Regions from separate parts of the Paenibacillus sp. FSL R5-0912 genome, predicted to be linked through region 3. Evidence: riboswitches for the same ligand, from Rfam matches in the RefSeq annotation. Region 3 holds a riboswitch; each other region holds the start of a gene.

The links. A riboswitch is a leader RNA that binds a small molecule or an ion and turns the genes downstream of it on or off. The one in region 3 is predicted to bind cyclic di-GMP.
Region 1: linked by a shared signal. The riboswitch ahead of R50912_RS03240 (transglutaminase-like domain-containing protein) and the one ahead of R50912_RS31380 (flagellar assembly protein A) in region 3 are both predicted to bind cyclic di-GMP.
Region 2: linked by a shared signal. The riboswitch ahead of R50912_RS34675 (choice-of-anchor A family protein) and the one ahead of R50912_RS31380 (flagellar assembly protein A) in region 3 are both predicted to bind cyclic di-GMP.
Region 4: linked by a shared signal. The riboswitch ahead of R50912_RS32950 (bifunctional diguanylate cyclase/phosphodiesterase) and the one ahead of R50912_RS31380 (flagellar assembly protein A) in region 3 are both predicted to bind cyclic di-GMP.

Annotation. Positions count from the first base shown of each region.
Region 1 covers NZ_CP009282.1:738,938-744,319, forward strand. The annotation lists gene R50912_RS03225 (glycosyltransferase family 2 protein) at 1-384, shown strand, start outside; gene R50912_RS03230 (GtrA family protein) at 374-778, shown strand; gene R50912_RS03235 (class D sortase) at 948-1,601, shown strand; cyclic di-GMP riboswitch class I at 1,729-1,809, shown strand; cyclic di-GMP riboswitch class I at 1,883-1,963, shown strand; gene R50912_RS03240 (transglutaminase-like domain-containing protein) at 1,996-2,787, shown strand; rRNA gene R50912_RS03245 (16S ribosomal RNA) at 3,191-4,748, shown strand; rRNA gene R50912_RS03250 (23S ribosomal RNA) at 5,137-5,382, shown strand, end outside.
Region 2 covers NZ_CP009282.1:559,132-564,513, reverse strand. The annotation lists gene R50912_RS34675 (choice-of-anchor A family protein) at 13-3,579, opposite strand; cyclic di-GMP riboswitch class I at 3,662-3,754, opposite strand; gene R50912_RS02430 (YhjD family protein) at 4,569-4,946, shown strand.
Region 3 covers NZ_CP009282.1:7,384,407-7,389,788, forward strand. The annotation lists gene R50912_RS31365 (ABC transporter ATP-binding protein) at 1-471, opposite strand, end outside; gene R50912_RS31370 (ABC transporter substrate-binding protein) at 485-1,498, opposite strand; gene biuH (biuret amidohydrolase) at 1,553-2,236, opposite strand; cyclic di-GMP riboswitch class I at 2,754-2,847, shown strand; gene R50912_RS31380 (flagellar assembly protein A) at 2,950-4,575, shown strand; gene R50912_RS31385 (DMT family transporter) at 4,638-5,382, opposite strand, start outside.
Region 4 covers NZ_CP009282.1:184,199-189,580, reverse strand. The annotation lists gene R50912_RS32950 (bifunctional diguanylate cyclase/phosphodiesterase) at 1-2,322, opposite strand, end outside; cyclic di-GMP riboswitch class I at 2,394-2,489, opposite strand; RNA gene ssrA (transfer-messenger RNA) at 2,905-3,269, opposite strand; gene smpB (SsrA-binding protein SmpB) at 3,472-3,951, opposite strand; gene rnr (ribonuclease R) at 4,177-5,382, opposite strand, start outside.

The sequences.
Region 1 (5,382 bases), 1.1 Mb from region 3:
GAGCGCTTTGCCGGGGAAACGAAGTATCCGCTCAAGAAAATGATCCGGTTTGCGCTCGACGGCATCACCTCCTTTTCCCACAAACCGCTCAAAATCGCATCCTATATCGGATTCTTTCTGTCCTTTTCCAGCTTCATCTATCTGTTCCTGGTATTGTTCCAAAAAATCTTTACCTCCTGGACCGTACCCGGATGGGCATCTATAGTTGGCGTGAACCTGCTCTTCAATGGGATTGTGCTGATGCTGCTGGGGGTAATTGGAGAGTATATCGGACGGATCTATGATGAGTCGAAGGACAGACCGCTCTATATTGTGCGTGAGACCAAAGGCTATCCGGATGCGGAAATAGAAGACACGCGGAAGGAAAGCGATTATGCCAGATAAGAGATGGAGTGCGGGGTTCATCCAGTTCCTGAAATTCAATGCGGTAGGCCTGCTGAATACATTGGTTGACTTTGCTGTATTCACACTGCTGCATTCCCTTGGGATGATCAATACCCCTGCGCAGATTATTTCCTATAGCGCCGGTACGGCCAACAGCTTCTTCTGGAACAAAAAGGTAACCTTCCGTGACAGGGACATCGGCAATAAAGAGGGCTTCGACCGGATGCAGCTGGTCAGGTTTATCGTGCTGAACCTGTTGGTGCTGGTTATATCGGTGCTGCTGATTCATATATTGACCGATTCTCTCGGTATTCAAGTGCTGATCGCCAAAGTGCTGGTCACATTTGTTACGGTAATCATTAATTTCTTCGGAAGCCGGAAGTGGGTATTCTGAAAATATATGAATTTATATGCTTGCTGCTATAAATTACCTTCTATTTCTCGCTGAAACGGTACCGTCCTTAAAAAGGACGGTAAAGTCGTTTCTACTTGTTATATAGAAGCATTGCTTCTTAATTATTCCGGAAGGGTATCATCTATTCTATATTACGGAGGCGATTGTCATGCGGAAATTATCCTATTTGATTATACTTGCCGGGGTGCTAATTATGCTCTATCCCAAAGGAAGCGAATGGTACAATGACCGTCAGCAGCAAAAGCTGCTGGAAGAGGCTGAACAGGCCTACAGTGAAATCGTTCCGTCTGCCTCAGCTCCGGCCAGTGCTGATCTAAGTAAGCCTTACGCGGAAGTAACCCAGCTGCTGGCAGATGAGTCGGCTGCGGAAGAGCCTGAACCCTCTGCAGCGCCTGAGATTGAAGTCGGAGGCAAGGTGATGGCGATTATCAAAATCGACAAAATAGATCTGAAGCTGCCTGTACTGGAAGGCGCCACCAAGGCGAATATGAAGCATGCAGCTGCGCATATGAAGGAGACGGCTCCGCTCGGCGCTACTGGCAATGCTGCGATTGCAGCGCATAGATCAAGAACTACGGGAAGGCTGTTCAATAGATTGAATGAAGTCGGAGTGGGGGACGCTATTTCCGTTACAACCGGTAAGCAGGAATACAATTATGTAGTTTATGATGTAACTATTGTGGAACCGACCGATGTATCCGTATTGAAAGGGAATGAGGATGACAAGATTCTTACACTCATTACTTGTGATCCGCTGGTGAATCCAACGCATAGACTTATCATTCACGCAAAGTTATCCTGATGTTTGTAGAATGATGACGGAAAAATTTAAAATACTTAAAATTTTTATTTGTTTTCGCAGAAATCTAGTGATTTAGGTCTTGATAATAGAAATAGATATGGTAAGATATAACTATATAAAGCTAATACACGATAAACGGCAAACCTATCGAAAGGTAGGGACGCAAAGCTAAAGGGCCTTCCCGTAAGGATGGCAGCCAGCTACCGAATGAAGAGGCTTTTTTTGTTTGTTCTTATTGTATATCTAGCATTTTATGGTAGAAGCAAGGACAGATAAAGCTTATACGATAACGGCAAACCTATCGAAAGGTAGGGACGCAAAGCTAAAGGGCCTTCCCGTAAGGATGGCAGCCAGCTACCGAAAGGGGTTTTATCCAATGAAGAAGTTCTATCTAATGTTGGTTACACTATTCGTAGTGGTTACGTCGATGCAGACAGGTACAGCTCAAGCTGCTAATGCAGATGCAGGCTGGTTGAACATAGGTCAACTGGATCAGGGTGTTATCGGAGTATCTTATAATGTTCCTAAGGATAAGAAGATTAAGCTGATGATCACCAAAGACAATAACAGCTACACTTACAACTTGTACACCTCCAAACCAACTGAAACATTCCCGCTGCAACAAGGTAACGGTTCATACAAGGTTTCCGTACTTGAGAACACTACCGGCAACAAATACAAAGTAATTTCTTCCGAGACGGTAGATCTTAGCCTGAGCAACGCCAACGCAGTATATCTGAGCTCCGTACAGAATGTTAAATGGAGTTCTTCCGATAAAGCAGTTCTGAAAGCAGCACAACTTACACAAGGTTTGACATCAGATGAAGACAAAGTGAAGGCTATCTATAATTATATCGTTGCCAATGTGAAGTATGATTATTCCCTGGCTTCCAGTGTAACTACAGATTACATCCCTAACAACGACAGTACTCTTGTTTCCAAGAAAGGAATCTGCTACGACTACGCTTCCTTATTCGCTACTATGCTTCGCAGTGAAGGTATTCCTACCAAACTGGTTATGGGTAACACAAGCTATGTGACGTCTTACCACGCTTGGAATGAAGTGTTCCTTAATGGCAAATGGGTAACTATTGATACTACAGTTGATGCTGGACTTGCCAAGAACAGCAAAACAGCAGATCTGGTTAAAGTAGCAAGTAAATATACTGCAGCTAAGTTCTACTAAGAGCAGATGCATTTATAGTTTCATTGAGGATAACCCGCTTAATTATTAAGCGGGTTATTTTTATTTAGGAAAGGGTTGCTTTTTAGTAGAGAGATAGGGTATTATAAGTAAGCGTTGTTGGAGCGGCAAACTTAATGAGAAATGACTTAAATAAGTGATTTCAAAATAAAGCTTGCATTACTCGGATGAACGTGATATATTATAAGAGTTGCTGGTGACGCGGTAGTCGTCGTTGACAACAAGCTTGATCTTTGAAAACTGAACAACGAGTGAGTGGGAGATCGCTTCGGCGAGATCCAAAAATGATGAGTTTCACAGCGTCTTGTACGCTTTAGAAACTTCATCGTGAGAATGAAAATTCTCGTCAGATGTTTCAAAATGAGCAATCGCTCTTTCTAAAACCAATTTGGAGAGTTTGATCCTGGCTCAGGACGAACGCTGGCGGCATGCCTAATACATGCAAGTCGAGCGGAGTTCATTTGAAAGCTTGCTTTCAAATGAACTTAGCGGCGGACGGGTGAGTAACACGTAGGCAACCTGCCCTCAAGACTGGGATAACTATCGGAAACGGTAGCTAATACCGGATAATTTCTTTCCTCTCCTGAAGAGAGAATGAAAGGCGGAGCAATCTGCCACTTGGGGATGGGCCTGCGGCGCATTAGCTAGTTGGTGGGGTAACGGCTCACCAAGGCGACGATGCGTAGCCGACCTGAGAGGGTGAACGGCCACACTGGGACTGAGACACGGCCCAGACTCCTACGGGAGGCAGCAGTAGGGAATCTTCCGCAATGGGCGAAAGCCTGACGGAGCAATGCCGCGTGAGTGATGAAGGTTTTCGGATCGTAAAGCTCTGTTGCCAGGGAAGAACGTCCGGTAGAGTAACTGTTACCGGAGTGACGGTACCTGAGAAGAAAGCCCCGGCTAACTACGTGCCAGCAGCCGCGGTAATACGTAGGGGGCAAGCGTTGTCCGGAATTATTGGGCGTAAAGCGCGCGCAGGCGGTCATTTAAGTCTGGTGTTTAAACCTTGGGCTCAACCTGGGGTCGCACTGGAAACTGGGTGACTTGAGTACAGAAGAGGAAAGTGGAATTCCACGTGTAGCGGTGAAATGCGTAGATATGTGGAGGAACACCAGTGGCGAAGGCGACTTTCTGGGCTGTAACTGACGCTGAGGCGCGAAAGCGTGGGGAGCAAACAGGATTAGATACCCTGGTAGTCCACGCCGTAAACGATGAGTGCTAGGTGTTAGGGGTTTCGATACCCTTGGTGCCGAAGTTAACACAGTAAGCACTCCGCCTGGGGAGTACGGTCGCAAGACTGAAACTCAAAGGAATTGACGGGGACCCGCACAAGCAGTGGAGTATGTGGTTTAATTCGAAGCAACGCGAAGAACCTTACCAGGTCTTGACATCCCGATGAAAGCATTAGAGATAGTGCCCCTCTTCGGAGCATCGGAGACAGGTGGTGCATGGTTGTCGTCAGCTCGTGTCGTGAGATGTTGGGTTAAGTCCCGCAACGAGCGCAACCCTTGACTTTAGTTGCCAGCAGGTAAGGCTGGGCACTCTAGAGTGACTGCCGGTGACAAACCGGAGGAAGGTGGGGATGACGTCAAATCATCATGCCCCTTATGACCTGGGCTACACACGTACTACAATGGCCGGTACAACGGGAAGCGAAACCGCGAGGTGGAGCCAATCCCAGCAAAGCCGGTCTCAGTTCGGATTGCAGGCTGCAACTCGCCTGCATGAAGTCGGAATTGCTAGTAATCGCGGATCAGCATGCCGCGGTGAATACGTTCCCGGGTCTTGTACACACCGCCCGTCACACCACGAGAGTTTACAACACCCGAAGTCGGTGGGGTAACCCGCAAGGGAGCCAGCCGCCGAAGGTGGGGTAGATGATTGGGGTGAAGTCGTAACAAGGTAGCCGTATCGGAAGGTGCGGCTGGATCACCTCCTTTCTATGGAGAATCGTTTCCTGCAACGGAAACATTCAAATCGGAAGCTAAAGCTTCCACAACGAACCTTAGGGTTCAAACACTCACTCGTTGGTCAGTTTTGAGAGTTTAAGCTCTCATCTTTAAACGGTCTGAATTTTCGAACATCACAGTCGTGATTGTCCCGAAATTTCAGCGCCTTGATCCTTGAAAACTGGATACCGAAACGAATTTGCGTTTTAGAACATCTTTTAGCTGAAACTTGTGTAAGCAAGTTGAAATAGTTATTAGTCATGCTGAGCGATGGTTTTGGATTATGAGCGACTTTTGGCTTTAAACAGACTAGCGGACGGATTCATCCGGAAGCGCTGTTTAAAACAAGATGAGCGAATGAGCCAATACCGGAGCGATTGGTTAAGCTAATAAGAGCACACGGAGGATGCCTAGGCGCCAGGAGCCGACGAAGGACGTGGCGAACAACGAAACTGCCTCGGGGAGCTGTAAGCAAGCTTTGATCCGGGGGTGTCCGAATGGGGAAACCCAGCTGTGGTAATTCGCAGTTACTCGTATCTGAATACATAGGATACGCAGAGGCAGACCAGGGGAACTGAAACATCTAAGTACCCTGAGGAAGAGAAAACAATAGTGATTCCGTCAG
Region 2 (5,382 bases), 890 kb from region 3:
TACGAATTGCATTTATTTACGTTTATCTGTTCTGGATCTTCTGCCGAGGAATATTCCCAATCCTGCAAGGGCTAGACCGACCAAGTAATAGGGAGCCGGACTGGACTCACCAGTCTTCGGGAGCGATGCATCCGCAGGTACATTGCCTAACGGAATCTCTTCATCAATGATTGTCACAATTGGCGTTGGACTTGGTGTTGCGCTTGGGCTTGGCGTTAGGGTTGGACTTGGTGTCACCACTAACGGCCGAGGTGTTACTGTTGTCACAGGGCCCAAAGGCAGCGGATCATCAATGATTATTGTATCTGGATTTACAATATAGCCGATTATTGGAGTCGGCGTTGGCACTACATTAATAAAGACGGGCGGTGCAGACGATGGTACTGGTGCCGGTGGTAATGTCGGTGTTGGTGTTGGTGTCGGCGTCGGTGTTGGTGTTGGTTCTGGTGTCGGCGTTGGCGCTGCCGTTGGCGTTGGTGTTGGTGTTGGTGTTGGTGTTGGTGTTGGTGTTGGTGTTGGTGTTGGTGTTGGTGTTGGTGTTGGTGTTGGTGTTGGTTCTACTGTCGGTGTTGGTGCCGCCGTTGGCGTTGGCGTTGGTGTTGGTGCTGCTGTTGGTGTCGGCGTTGGCGTTGGTTCTACTGTCGGTGTTGGTGCCGCCGTTGGCGTTGGTGTTGGTGCTGCCGTTGGTGTTGGCTCTGCCGTTGGCGTCGGTGTCGGTGCTGCTGTTGGCGTTGGTGTTGGTGCCGCCGTTGGCGTTGGTGTTGGTGTTGGTGTTGGTGTCGGTGTTGGCTCTGCCGTTGGCGTCGGTGTCGGTGCCGCCGTTGGCGTTGGTGTTGGCTCTGCCGTTGGTGTCGGTGTTGGCTCTGCCGTTGGCGTCGGTGTCGGTGCTGCTGTTGGCGTTGGTGTCGGTGCTGCTGTTGGCGTTGGTGTCGGTGCTGCCGTTGGCGTTGGTGTCGGTGCTGCTGTTGATGTTGGCGTTGGTTCTACTGTCGGTGTTGGTGCCGCCGTTGGCGTTGGTGTTGGTGCTGCCGTTGGTGTCGGTGTTGGCTCTGCCGTTGGCGTCGGTGTCGGTGCTGCTGTTGGCGTTGGTGTCGGTGCTGCTGTTGGTGTCGGCGTTGGTGCCGCCGTTGGCGTTGGTGTCGGTGGCGCTGTTGGCGTTGGTGTCGGTGCCGTTGTTGGCGTTGGTGTCGGTGCCGCCGTTGGCGTTGGTGTTGGCTCTGCCGTTGGTGTCGGTGTTGGCTCTGCCGTTGGCGTCGGTGTCGGTGCTGCTGTTGGCGTTGGTGTCGGTGCTGCTGTTGGCGTTGGTGTCGGTGCTGCTGTTGATGTTGGCGTTGGTTCTACTGTCGGTGTTGGTGCCGCCGTTGGCGTTGGTGTTGGTGCTGCCGTTGGTGTCGGTGTTGGCTCTGCCGTTGGCGTCGGTGTCGGTGCTGCTGTTGGCGTTGGTGTCGGTGCTGCTGTTGGCGTTGGTGTAGGTGCTGCCGTTGGCGTTGGTGCCGCTGTTGGCGTTGGTGTCGGTGCCGCTGTTGGCGTTGGTGTCGGTGCTGCCGTTGGCGTTGGTGCTGCTGTTGGCGTTGGTGTCGGTGCTGCTGTTGGTGTAGGCGTTGGTGCCGCCGTTGGCGTTGATGTTGGTGCAGCTGTTGGCGTTGGCGTTGGTGCTGCCGTTGGCGTTGGTGTTGGTGCTGCTGTTGGCGTTGGTGTCGGTGCAGCTGTTGGCGTTGGTGTCGGTGCAGCCGTTGGCGTTGGTGTCGGTGCAGCTGTTGGCGTTGGTGTCGGTGCTGCTGTTGGTGTCGGCGTTGGTGCCGCCGTTGGCGTTGGTGTTGGTGCTGCTGTTGGTGTCGGCGTTGGCGTCACCGTTGGTGTCGGTGTTGGTTTCACTGTCGGTGTTGGTTTCACTGTCGGTGTCGGTTTCACTGTCGGTGTTGGTTTCACTGTCGGTGTTGGCTTCACTGTCGGCGTTGGTTTCACCGTTGGTGTCGGTTTCACTGTCGGCGTTGGCGTCACCGTTGGTGTCGGTTTCACTGTCGGCGTTGGCGTCACAGTTGGTGTCGGTTTCACTGTCGGTGTCGGCTTCACTGTCGGTGTCGGCTTCACTGTCGGTGTTGGCTTCACTGTCGGCGTTGGTTTCACCGTTGGTGTCGGTTTCACTGTCGGCGTTGGCGTCACCGTTGGTGTCGGTTTCACTGTCGGCGTTGGCGTCACAGTTGGTGTCGGTTTCACTGTCGGTGTCGGCTTCACTGTCGGTGTCGGCTTCACTGTCGGCGTTGGTTTCACTGTCGGTGTTGGCGACGGAGTACACTTAGGTGTCGGCGTCGGCTTCACTGTTGGTGTCGGTTTCACTGTCGGTGTTGGTTTCACTGTCGGCGTTGGCGTCACTGTTGGTGTCGGCTTCACTGTCGGTGTCGGCTTCACTGTCGGCGTTGGTTTCACTGTCGGTGTTGGCGACGGAGTACACTTAGGTGTCGGCGTCGGTTTCACTGTCGGTGTTGGTTTCACTGTCGGCGTTGGCATCACTGTTGGTGTCGGTTTCACTGTCGGCGTTGGCGTCACTGTTGGTGTCGGTTTTACCGTCGGTGTCGGTTTCACTGTTGGTGTGGGAGTTGGCTTCACCGTCGGCGTTGCAGTCGGTTTCACTGTTGGTGTAGGGCTTGGTGTTACGGTTGGTGTTGGCGATGGGCTGGGGGTTGGTGTTGCGGTCGGCGTCGGACTTGGCGGCGGTCCATCTCCCTGGTATGTTCCTAGGTGCATTTCTACTCCGCCGGCAAAAGACTTGGCAATTAGCGTTCCGTATAGCTCTGCACCGGAATAATTGACATCCGCCTTAGGCGCCAGTATCGTCCCCAAAAAGGTGGTATACGCAATATTCACCTTGGTCGCTTCGTAGAAGTTGAACAACACTTGACCTGCTTTGCCGTTATTCATTGCGAAACTTGGTACATTGACCGTAGCTCCACTTATGTTAATAATTAACGTGGCATTCTGGGCAATGTTGAATTGAATATTGTTTGTATTCGCCAGCGTTGCCGCATCCAGGTGAACTACGTTGAAAAGATCCGGCGCACTTATTGTAAGTGTTCCATAATTATTATTGCCAATTTCTTTCGTAGCGGACAATGCCCCGTATGCTGCAGAACGCGAGATCAGATACTGCTTCTCAGCCGGGAAATCAATCGGGCTTCCCTGCTTCTTCGCGCCTATAATATTCACAATAGGCTCATTGGCTTCAATGGTGTCCCCATACACAACGTTTCCGTAGATTTCTCCGCTACCCGAATGTTTAAACTTCTTACCGGCAACGAGTACGTCTGTGGCTGAAGAATTCCTGTAGGCCCTGGCTACCCCGTAACCTCCAGAGAGAGTAATATTCCCTCCCGCTGCAAGACGGCCTTCAATTTGATCATTGTCTTGCGTGAAATCGTCAAAGATAAAAGCATTAAAATTCCCGGCAATCCCCAAGACCGGCGTTGGATTGTAAGGTACACCAGCTGTTGCCCTTACCTCCGTCCCCCAAGTGAAGGCGCTACTTACGGTCAGTACGCCCGCCAGAATACAGGCGGCCGCTTTTCGCAATTTTTTTCTCAATAATCTACACCTCCTATTCAACTATTCTATGAAATCGTCGCAAAACTATAACAAAAAAAAGACCGCCACGAAGGGTTAGCTTCACGGCGGCCGGACGACCATAGCCCGGACTTAAGGGGCATCAGATTCCTGACTTTGCGTCCCGCTCTTTCGAAACGGTTTGCGTTTGTACATGATTGATATGAAATTGGAAAAGCTTATGTAATACCCAACAGAAATCTGTGACATTTGTTACTTTAGAACTAACTTTAGTTTAGATGCCACTTGGCATATTGTCAATATATTTCCAATTCATTTCACAGCTATTTTTGTGATGAAAAAAATAAAAAACGCTTTATTCATAAGGCTTTATACAATTTATAAACATACCTTCCTGACGAAAAAGGTCGATAATCCCACTAATTCGCCGCAGTACTTTTTCCTTTTCACAGAGTTATTATCCTTAAATTTCAAATATCAAAATTTAGTATTTTAGTCCTACTTTTTCTCCCCGCCCCCCCCATCTTCGCTTAAACAAACCTCACATGGTGAACCTGAAGAAACGGGTGCCATCCTCCTTAAGGACACCACCCGTTTCCGGACATACAAGAGAGCTCTTATATAGTAAAAGCCTTATGAGATTCATCTGTTTTCACAGCAGTCTTTAATCGACATATCTAGGGAGTTTGTGTAGAGGGCTGGAAATCTGCACACGCAGAAATCCATTTTTAGAGCAGCTGAATCCAGCCAATCATTGATACCCAAAGCGGAACGCTAAGGAATAACCCAAACAATAAACCGCGGCGGAGATTTCCTTCATGACTCATTGCCATTCTCCTTTTAATCAGATTTATTTACAACTTTATTATTTCAATTTTAATATAAAATAATTTTCCCGATTTTATTGTGAATTATGTCACATTAACAGCCCTCTTTTTTTTAAATACCATTGATTTTTTTTGAACTTCGGGTTAAATTACGAATATACGTTCTCGTTGGAGGAGATGAGATTGATGCACAGAGCAGAGAGCCAGGACAATATGCTGGTGAAATCGTATATCTTGCTGCCGCTCATTTTATCCGCCTTTGAACGCGATGCTTCCATCCTATCCGCAGAGCTGCGCACACCCGATCCTTACCTTGAGGTTCTCCGGACAGCGGCGGGTGCAGCCATAGCCGACCTGCGGGATGTCCGCACCGAGATGAGAGCCCGTGGTCTGAAGGTCTATGCACAGCAGCAGCTGGAAGTTGGCATTGAAGCCAAATTTGTCTGCAGGGGTTATCATGAACGGATGCTGCTGCTGGATGATGTCATTACCGCCCAGTCTACTATCCGCATGCGCAGATATTTGGGTCTTGGCACTCCGGACTCAACCGCCTTGAGATGAACAGCAACTCTGGCTATGTTAATTCTCGGCGTTACTTCCCCCATAAAAAAGAGGCCCGCCATGATTGGCAAGACCTCAGGGTACCCTATTACATCCCTTACCTGAAAATAAGCTGATACCCAGATAAAGATTACATTAAAATCGTCCAATACCCAAGCGTACCGCAGATAACCACAGCCGCTACGGGATACAGGATCTTCCGGCTTACCTGATCCTTAAACACAATAAACAAACAAAGCATACAAAGCCATGCGATAAGAAGGCTGCCCATCTCTTATGCATACGCTCCTTCCCGGCATTTCTGCCCTGGCTCCTGCAGCATACCACCGCAGAGTCCGCTTTCCATATATATAAGAAGATTACCCGCTGAATATCCCTATGATACCCGCTGACAGCTGATAAGCATGAAATTTTTATTTATTTGGCCACAAATGGA
Region 3 (5,382 bases):
CCTCTGCTGCATTCCGCCGCTGAGCTGATGCGGGAAGTGGTTCTGGAAATCCTGCAGGCCGACCAGCCGCAGGGCGCTTTCCGCCTTTTCACGCGCTTCCTTTTTGCTGAATTTCTTCTTCGGGCCCAGCTCAAGGGGCAGCATGACATTCTGCAGGGCACTGAGCCATGGCATCAGGACAGGCTTTTGAAAAACCATGCCCAGCGACAGATCCGGGGAGGAATACGCAACCTCCCCGCCTCCTTCCGGGCTTAGCAGCCGCAGCATCAGCCGCAGCGTCGTTGATTTCCCGCAGCCGCTCGGTCCGAGAATGGAGATGAATTCATTGCGGTATACGTCAAGACTGACATTATCAAGCACAGGCACATTGCCGAAGGAAAGAGAGCAATTGTGCAAGGAGAGCATCGTGTCCCGGGTACCGGGATTCTTCACAGGGGCGGAATCCATCTGTTCTTTCATCGCTGTTGTCATACCGGTTCCCTCCTTATTTCAAGTACTCATTGGTGAACAATGAGCCGATGTCCTGCTGCTTCTTCACAAAGTCCAGGTCAATCAGATTCTGCTGCAGCGTCTCCCACGCCGCCTCATCCATCGAGCCGAGTGGAAGCTTCTCCGGCTCAAGCAGCGGAATGCTGGCCTTCATCATGCTGACTTCATGCGCAAGATCAAGCTTTTCTCCATATTTCAGGCCGAATTCTGCCGCTTCCTCAGGATGCTCCATCGCATAATCCCAGCCCTTCATAGAGGCCTGTACGAAACTCCGGACCATTTCCGGATTCTTCTCAATCACAGACTCCGTGGTAAACAGGGTATCGGCATAGAAATTGATGCCATAGTCGTTCGGGTCGATAATATTAACTTCCTTGCCCTGCTCCTGCACAGCCAGCACCTCATTAATTACATATCCGGGCCATGCCTTGACCTGGCCGGTCAACAAGGGGCTGAGATCATATTTGATCGGCATCTCTTCGATTTGCGAGGTTTCGATGCCCGCGCTTTTCTCCATAGCACGGAAGGTCAGCTCTTCATTGCCGCCGAGCTTGATGCCCACCTTTTGGCCGACAAGATCTTCCATTGTAGTGATACCGGATTCTTTAAGCGTGAACATTACGAACGGGGTTTTGCGGTATATCGCAGATAACGCCTTAACCGGTACGCCTTTTTCTCTGGCAATAATGATCTGATCAGCACCGGTTACCCCGAACTCCTCACTGCCCGAAGCGACCATCTGTACCGCCGGAAAATCCGAGCCTCCCGGCCGAATCTCGACATCCAGCCCCGCCTCCTTATAGAAGCCCTTTTCAACTGCGGTATAGAACCCGGCAAACTGCGCCTGATGAATCCACTTCAACCTCAGAACAACCTTCTTAAGCTCACCGGAGCCTTCCGCCCCCTGCCCCTCAGCCTTGCCGGTATCCGAATTGTTGCCGCAGGCCGTAATGAGCAGCATTAGTGAAGTGAGCAGGATGAGCGCTTTGGTTCTGGACTTGTTCCACATGGTGATTCCCCCGTTATGATGTTATTTGGAATACTGGTCATTCGTAATTCGTATTTAGAATTGCTCCAGCGCCTTAAGCACCGCTTGCGAATCACTCACACTGCCGAAGACACCGCCCTGCATTTTGACCATATTCAACGCTGCCAGGTGATTGGCATAATCCGTAGCGCCCGTGCAATCCTCCAGGATCAGACATTCATAACCGCGGTCATTGGCTTCGCGCATCGTCGTGTGTACACAGACATCCGTCGTGATTCCGGTCAGAATCAGATGGGTAATCCCTTTATTCTTCAGTATTAAATCCAGGTCCGTAGCATAAAAGCTGCCTTTACCCGGCTTGTCGATAATGTGCTCTCCCGGTATAGGTGCCAGTTCATCAATGATCTGCCAGCCGCGCTCACCCCGTACGAGAATCCGTCCCGCCGGTCCTTCCGAGCCGATCTCAGCACCGATCTGTCTGCTCCGCCACCGTTTATTCGCCGGCAGATCGGACAAATCCGGCTTATGGCCTTCCCGGGTATGGATAACGGTGAATCCGTTAATTTCCCGGATGCGTGCCAGCAGCCGCCCAATCGGCTGAATCGCTCTGGCTGTTAATGAGAGGTCGTAGCCCATTCGCTCCACGTAACCGCCTTTGCCGCAAAAATCCGTCTGCATGTCGATAATCATCAGTGCCGTCTTCGCCGGATCAAGGACGCCGTCATAGGGCCAGGTGTAAGGTGCTGCTGTAATCTGCATGGTTCATGCTCCCCTTCCAGAATTCAATGCATGTATTTAATGTTATGTTTATTAACATTAATTTCATCTTTCCTGCCGTTTGTTAGATTATATTACAACAAATTTGCAATGTCTTCGTTTTTATTACGAAATAATGCGCTAATTGTTTGTGTTATTCTACATATATAACATAAAAGTAACATGCAAACCCCGAATTAACCCCATTCATATATTAAAAAAGCCGCCCAACGCAGGCAGCTCAGCAGCAGTCCGTTCTCCAGCTCAAAGATCCGGCTGTTCTTGCAGAGCAGACTTCTCCCATAAGCTGTAAGCGCTGGGAAACCAGTTTTTCAAGCAATATAGAGCTGCACATTTCAAGATTATTAATAGATTGGCAGAATACAGTTGAAAAATAGCTCCTTAAGTACTAGAATTAAGCTTGTTTGCAGAAGTTCCTACAGCCCAGGAACCAGTTATGACCTTTTTTGTCGATTGCGGTCGATTGAAATCGCCTCATGCTGAGTGTATATCATTGATCTATTTCTAAAGGCAAACTTCCTGAAAGGGTAGGACGCAAAGCAATGGGCCTAAGAATGCAGAGAATCCGCATTTATGGTCGCCAGGCTGCCAATAGAGACCACGTAAGCCATCAGTCACCGGGAGATCCCCCAGGCTTTATGATGCTCTTTTCTGTACGAATGCCATTGATTATACGAAAAAGCGAGGTTAAGATAATGCCGCAGCAATTCATCGAACCAACCCGATATGATTTCGTGGAATCCTTGATGCTTGAACGGACCGGATTCCTGGATTCTTTCTCTGTGGAGGGCCGGACTTCCGGTGGGATGAATGGAGATAAGGATGGAATTATCCTTGTGCAGAATAATCAGATCTTCATTACTCCCCCGCTCTCTGGCGGCAAGCCCGCCCGGATCTCCGCTGTTCATCCTGTAGTGCTGAAGATCAACTGGAAGACCGTTACAGAGCCTACTGAGGTGACCTCAGCGGACCATATTACCTGGGAAATTTGCGAGAAGCCACAGTATCAGATTACAGTTTCACCTGACAAGCTCAAAGTGCATTTCACCTTATACCGTGCAGAGAAGTACGCCTGGAATCTGGTCAATTGCCCGGCTTCCTTCGAAGCCGCAGTCCGGGCCGAGCCTAACCGGGCGATGCTGCTGTCCACGCTCACCATAGAACAGATTCTCTCTTCGCTGGATAACCGCTCCATTCTGCGGAATCTGAATATCCCGGCCCTATACGCCGAACTGAACAACCCTACATATCTCCCTGTCTGTATCGCAGAAGGGAGAGCCCCGCTGCCCGGCAAGAAATCAAGGCTGCAGCTATCCCTCCCGGAGCATACGCTCACAGGTAATGGAATGCTCCGGGAGGGGCGAACTGCGGAAGGTGCAGATTCCTTAGATTATCTGCGGTTTCCGGGAGCACCCTTCGCCAGAGAGGGAGAGGTCTTCGCCCGCAAGCTGCCGCCCGAAGAGGGAATTCCCGGATTTGACGTAGAAGGAGGCATCTTGCCTCCACCTCCACCGCAGGATATTTATTTCGCAGCCGGAGACAATGCACGGCTGCTTCCAAACGGGGAGATCGCAGCTCTGCGTACGGGCAGACCCCGCATCTGCGGAGACTCCGGCAGCGTTACAACCTGCGATTTCCCGGCCCTATGCCTCATCACCAAGGAAACGGCGGCAACGGCCCGTGAGATTATGTTTGCAGGTGACATCGTTGTACCCTCAGATATTGAAGGCCCTATGTGTATTGAGGCGTTAGGGAATGTGTATGTCTACGGCAACGTCTGCCAATCTACAATTACAGCTACCGGCAGTATCTATATAAGCGGTCAAGTAACCGGCTGCAGCCTGCACACCGGACTTGCCGGGGTACACCAGCACCGCCTGCACCGCTTCTCCAGTCTGCTGCTGACTGAAGTTGGCGGACTGCGGGAAGCCGCCCGTCTGCTGGCCAAGAATGTAGAATCCCGCCAGCAATCCGTGAAATACGGTCTGGTGGTTATGCTGCTGCTGGAGGATAAGTACAGCCATATGGAACGTCTGATCAGCGATCTTAAATCCGCACTGCTGTGCATGGAAGGAGCTTCCCGGCCCGGTACGGATCAGCTCAAGCAGATGCTGGAGGTTTTTACCCATCCGGGGCAGTTCACCGAGTTTATCACTGACAGTGTTCTGAACAGCTTCTCCCGGCTGCTGCGTAGTCTGTGTGAAGACATTGAACTGCTCCAGGAGGAGCATGTCTTCATTAATATCGCCCGTTCCCATAACAGTATCCTGGAGTCCGGCGGAGAACTGATCCTGCGGGATTTGGACAGAGATCCTATCTGATCCTGCTGTGACCCCTGACAAGTACAAACGGCTGCCCCTCTTCTGAGGGAGCAGCCGTTTGTTTATTCCTTACCCAGACCGGGTACCGGGGTCTGCAGGACACTCCCGGCCTTCCGGCCCAGCCTGACATTCACCAGAATAATGCTGCTCACAATCAGCAGCATACCGATGACCAGATTCAACGTAATCTGTTCATGCAATAAGACTACACTGGAGCCGATGGAAATCAGCGGAATCAGAAAGGTGAACGAGCCTACCTTGCCGGCCTCTCCTTCATTGATCAGCTTGAAGTATACCATCCAGCCCAGCGCAATCACGAAGACCGCGATGAACAGTGTATTGATTATAAAAGTACTACTCCAGGTAATATCCGCCCAGCTCTCCGAAGCCGAGCCTGCCGCCAGCAGGATTACCCCGCCGATCATGATCTGCATCGCGGTCATCCACAGCATATCTACTCTGGCTGCGTTACGTTTGGTGTAGACCGTAGCCAGCGCCCAGCTGAGTGCACTGGCCAGGGCCAGGAGGACGCCTATTGGCGAGATACTTCCGGTTAATCCCCCAAGGCTTAACGAGGCTACCCCGAGGAAGCCGATGACGAGGCCGGCGATCTTAAGCCCGTACATCCGCTCGCCCAGCCAGATCCAGGCAAAGATTCCGAGCAGCACCGGCTGCAGGAATACAATGGCCGAGAAGAGGCCGGACGGTACATACTGCAGGCCAATCGTCTGGAAGCCATAGTAGAAGACGATACTGAGGAAGGCTGACACCAGATAGACGGGCCAGAGCTGGTGCAAATTCAGCTGC
Region 4 (5,382 bases), 520 kb from region 3:
TTCTCCAATGGGGCTAATCAGTCCGCTTTCTTCGGCAATCGGTATAAATTCCGCGGGGCTAATCATGCCCTGAACTGGATGGCGCCATCGAATCAGAGCCTCTAGTCCGATAATTTGGCCTGTCTTCAATTCCATCCGGGGCTGATAGAATAGTTCAAACTCATGATTATCTAAAGCTTTATGAAGCATCGTCTCCAAGCTCATTTGGTTTGACAATGACGTATTAAGCTTCCCCTCATAGAAACTGTAACCATTACGCCCTGTCTTTTTAACCATATACATCGCTTGATCTGCATTCTTAATAAGTTCCATCTCACTGTCTCCATCCGTTGGAAAGAGGCTGATACCAATACTTGGTGTAGTATACACCTCGTGATCACTTAGCGAAATGGGTATCTTAAATGCCGCAAGAACAGCTTGGGCAATTTGTTCCGATTGTTCACGGGTCACATTGGGAAGTAAGGCGATGAATTCATCTCCACCCATTCTTGAGAGGATCGCATCCTGACCAAGACATTCTTGAACCCTCACAACTACCAGCTTTAATAACTGATCGCCCTTTGTATGACCGAACGTATCATTTACCATCTTAAACCGATCGACATCGATGAACAGGATTGCGGCTGTGTGACCATGGTCGTCGGCTTCCTTCAAGTAAGCTTGTAACCGTTGATTAAAGTTGACTCTATTGGGTAAACCGGTCAAGCAGTCGTAATAGGCGAGGAGTTGAATCTCAGCAAACATGCTTTGAAGTCTGGTGGCCGTATCCTTGCTGTTAGATATAAGCGTATTAATTTCTTGTATAAAGCTGCCTTTCCAGTTCACGCTCTGGTTCTCGGCTATTTTCTCAGGTAAATTAGTGGTTGTGTGGGTTAAAAGCTTAATCGGTCGAACAATGATTTCACTGATCACATTAGAAATAAAAATAAATATCAATCCACAGGCCAATAAAACACTGAATATTTTTATGTAGTAGCTATACAAGCGGTCACGATAGGGGGCAATTGGTGCCTCGACAATAACACTCCAATCACCCAGTTCCGGAATTGTCATGATCTTGAAATAGGAGGATTCTCCCCATCTGTTCATTGGATTTCTGATAGCATCCGGGAACCAGTGATACAAACCGCCAATTATTTCACTTGCTTCGCCCCTTTCTGCCCAGTTATACGGGTTCATAACGGCCAGATCATCACGAGTACTCGCAATAACCCTGTCATTCCGGTCTACGATTGTGACATTCATTAGTCTATTATTCGCCAGCTTTTTTAACTCCGTTGTAACATAGTTAAGATTGAGCACACCTACGGCCGCCCCTGTAAATTCGCCGCTAATCATAATAGGGGAGCCCACAACGACAATGGGTTCGTTAACGCAACCTCTTCCAAGAAACACATCGGAAACAACGAATTGGTGTTTTTCTCTCATATATTCAAAGTAAGGCCGATCCGAGAAGTTTAAGCCAATCGTTGACTTTCCTTTGTTATTTAGTAATGGAGAGAACAGCTTTGTAACTCCGTTGCGATCAGCAATGTATGAAGTAGTAAAATCCGGATATAACGCCAGTAGATAAGCCATTTGGCGCTGCAAGGAATCGATCTCTTCCATCCTATTCTCAGCCGCCGCCATCGATAAAGTATTCACTGCGGCAACATGAACTTCTCCCCACTCTGTAAGATCATTGCGGATGATAGCGGAATCTCGTTCAGTCTCTGACTTTATTTTTTCATTCATGTTGTGATACTGTTCATGACCGATCATCACCGTCACCAGAAGCAAAGTTATAAAGGTAAACGTGACAAATATGTTGAAAAGCACATCATGAAGAGAGCTCGACATCTTGCGTTTTTGGAATGATGGCCATTTAAGAAGAGGCAGATAAGTAAAGATTAAACTGGAAATCAATACATTTAAAATACCATTCACGGCATCCTTAAGCACAACCAGCAGGGAAGCGGTAAAATTCATATCCAGGGCATAACGATAGAATACCCATATGAGAGGCATCCCTAAAATCATCCAATATAGGCTATCAAAAAGAACAATCCTTTTCCCTCTGTAGAAGACGCCGACAAATAAAGTTTCCAGCACAAAAACAAGCATAGCGTAAGGATGATTCCAAAGAAACAACGTGTAACCATTTACAATAACCGATGCCACTAAAGCCCATTTAAGACCATATATCCGCAATATCAAAAAGGTGAATATACTACCGAAGATAAAATTGACCCCCAGCAATAGGGATAGGCTGAGCATATTACCTAGTAGTCCAAAAATAATCAGAGCTATGATAAATACAATCGACTTATTAAATATACTCACTGTTCTCCCACCTTATGAATCAGGCCCATTGCAACAAAAAAACTCTCCCGAAAAGGAGAGGTTTCCTTGCCTTCGGTAACTGGCTGGCATAACATATCCAAATTGGACATGTGATAGCCCCTGTAGTTTTGCGACCCCGTTTTTCAACGAGTGTGCCCTATTATTATTGAGATTATCTGAAAGACAATACATTATTCGACATTAATCTACAAGCTGACACTAATTATAGTTGATACTGCTGGGTGTTACAACCAATTTCTACATTTCCGTATGGCACCGTTCATATCAACTTATAGCAGGTAGGAGTGCTCAGACTGCAACGATCTCTTCTTTGGTCAAAATCGAAGGGCGGATGATGGGTATGGAAGGCGAAAACACACGCCGAAGGGGGAGCATATTTATCACGGGTTACGTGGAGGCCAAAGCCACCGGTCTCCGTATAGCCTCAGTGAAACTCACTGTATCCATTAACAGCAAGCCCCCGAAACCGCGTCACAGCAAGCCTTTTAACCACCACGTATAGTCCAAAACAGCCGCCGAAATGAAAAAAGACACCCCTAAAGGTGTCTTCACTGATACTCCATATGGAGCCGAGGGGAGTCGAACCCCTGTCCGAAGATAACGGCACATAAGCTTCTACGAGTGTAGTCACGGATTTGATGTCACCCGAGTATCGCCCCGTAACCGGCTATACGTTGGGTCAGCCTGATTGTCTTCTTCAGCTCACCGCAGGCGGAGATGAGACAGCGTATCCCACTACTTGTTAGCCCCTATCCCTGTCACATGGGCGATGCAGGGTAGAAGCACGCGCACAGTTTCTTAGGCTGCGAAAGCGTAGTTGTTTTGTTGTTTGCCGTTTAATAGGCTTTAGCGTTGATGAAGCGGACGCGTCCCCACTACTCGCTACTCATGCTCGAACTATCCCCGTCGAATCCAAGAACGGCCCCTCATTAGAAAGGGCGCTTCGGATTAACGGATCAATGACAAGCATACATGCTGATCCGGTTCACAGCTATCTTGATCAAGATGGCTGTTCAGAAGCAATAAGTTTTACTTACACAGTATAGCACATTTATCAACACTTTAACACGTAGGTTAAAGGAATTGAAGGTCGAATCTGGAACAATTGGGCGCCAGGTGGTTACCAGTCTAGCGGGCGATCTTCTGTTTGTCGCGCAGCACACGCTGGATATCACGCTGAGCATCGCGCTTCGCGGCGGAGTCGCGCTTGTCGTATTCCTTCTTACCTTTACCAAGGCCGATCAGCAGCTTGGCGTAGCCATTGCGCACATAAATCTTCAGCGGCACAATCGTGAAGCCATCCCGCTTCGAGGAACCGAGCAGCTTGTGAATCTGTTCCTTATGCATGAGCAGCTTACGTGTACGCGTTGGATCGGTAGGGTTGGCGCGGTTCCCTTGTTCAAAAGGGCTGATATGCATATTGTGAATATGAATCTCACCGTTCCGGATGGTAGCAAAAGCGTCCCCGATGTTAGCGCGGCCGTTACGCAGCGATTTGATCTCTGTACCCGTCAGAACCAAACCCGCTTCATACGTATCCTCAATAAAATAATCATGGGAAGCTTTTTTGTTCTGGGCAAGCACTTTCCCGTCTGCTTTTTTACCCATGAAAGTCACTCCTTGAATTGAATTCCCGGCCCGTTATGAACGGACACCAGGTCTATATTGTATCAAAAGCCAAGCAGGCAGTGCAAGGAAGGATCACCCTATCCCGAGCAATCATTTTGACATATGGGTGTCAGGAAGTGCTACGTTTCAGGTGAAATAGAAGTCCCCTTATATTCTAAAAAAGCACTGTCCCCCTAAAGGAACAGTGCCTTCTATTAATTCTGCCTAGGCCTGAGGTTTCTTCTTCCGCTTTCTGCGGCCGCCGCCCTCCGGATTGCCGCTCTTGTCGCCAGCGCCTGCCGGTGCCGGATTAGTGGTCTCCACGTTGCCTGGAGTCACAGAAGTGCCGATGAAGACGCCGCCTTTCTTCTTCTTGCGGCGGCTCTTGCCCTCCGGCGCTGCGCCGTTGCCTTCGCTTCCGAGGCCGCTGCCGAGGTCTTCGCGGCTGCGGAACCGTGTGCTCGCGTCCACGCCGCGCAGCTCACCGCCCGCCTGCTCGGCTCCGCCCCCGCTTGGCGCGCCGTAGCCGCCCTTGCCGGAGCCGAAGCCGAAGGCAATGCCGCGTCCCCCGGCACTGCCTCCGCCGTCTCCGCCGCGGCCTCTGCCGCGCTCACGCTCGCGCGGAGCACCTGATCCGCCGGCTTCGCCCCGGCGGTCCGCCTTCGCCGCGCTGCCCGCTGCGGAGGCGGCTGCAAGTGCACGCCGCGCGGCCGCTTCCGGCCCGCGGCCGCGCTTACGGCCGCCTGCTGCGCCGCCGTCTTCAGCCGGCGCTACACCTGCGCGCGGCTCTTCACCAGCGCCAGCCTCAGCGCCGCCGCCCTTAACTGCACCGCCAAAGACACCGGCGCCAGCGCTGCCGCTCTTGCCTTTACCTTTGGCGCCGAATCCAGCCGCACCGGCAGCTGCACCGCCGTTCTTGCCCTTCCCGGCGCCTTTAGCCGCACCAGCCGCTGCGCGGCCAGGCTTACCCTTACCTCCGCGGCCCTTGCCAACGCCGCCAGCCTTACCCGCAAATGGCTTGCCGGAGCCGCCGGCACCAGGGCGTCCGGCCTTGCCGCCGCGTCCGCCGTAGTTCCGGTGGTCGCCAGCCGCGCGCGGCTTCATATCAACCAGTTCGAAGTCAATCGTATGATCGTCCATGTTGACCTTGGCCACACGGATCTTCACCTCGTCTCCGATGCGGAACACTTTGGAGGTACGCTCACCGATGAGGGCCATGTGGGCTTCATCGAAGTGGTAATAATCATCGCTCAGTGCGCTGAGCCGGATCAGACCTTCTACCGTGTTATCCAGCTCGATGAACATTCCGAAGCTGGTCACGCTGCTGATCATGGCATCGAATTCTTCGCCTACCTTATCCTGCATGAACTCCGCTTTCTTCAGCTGCTCAGTGTCACGTTCAGCCTCTACCGCTACACGCTCGCGTTCGGA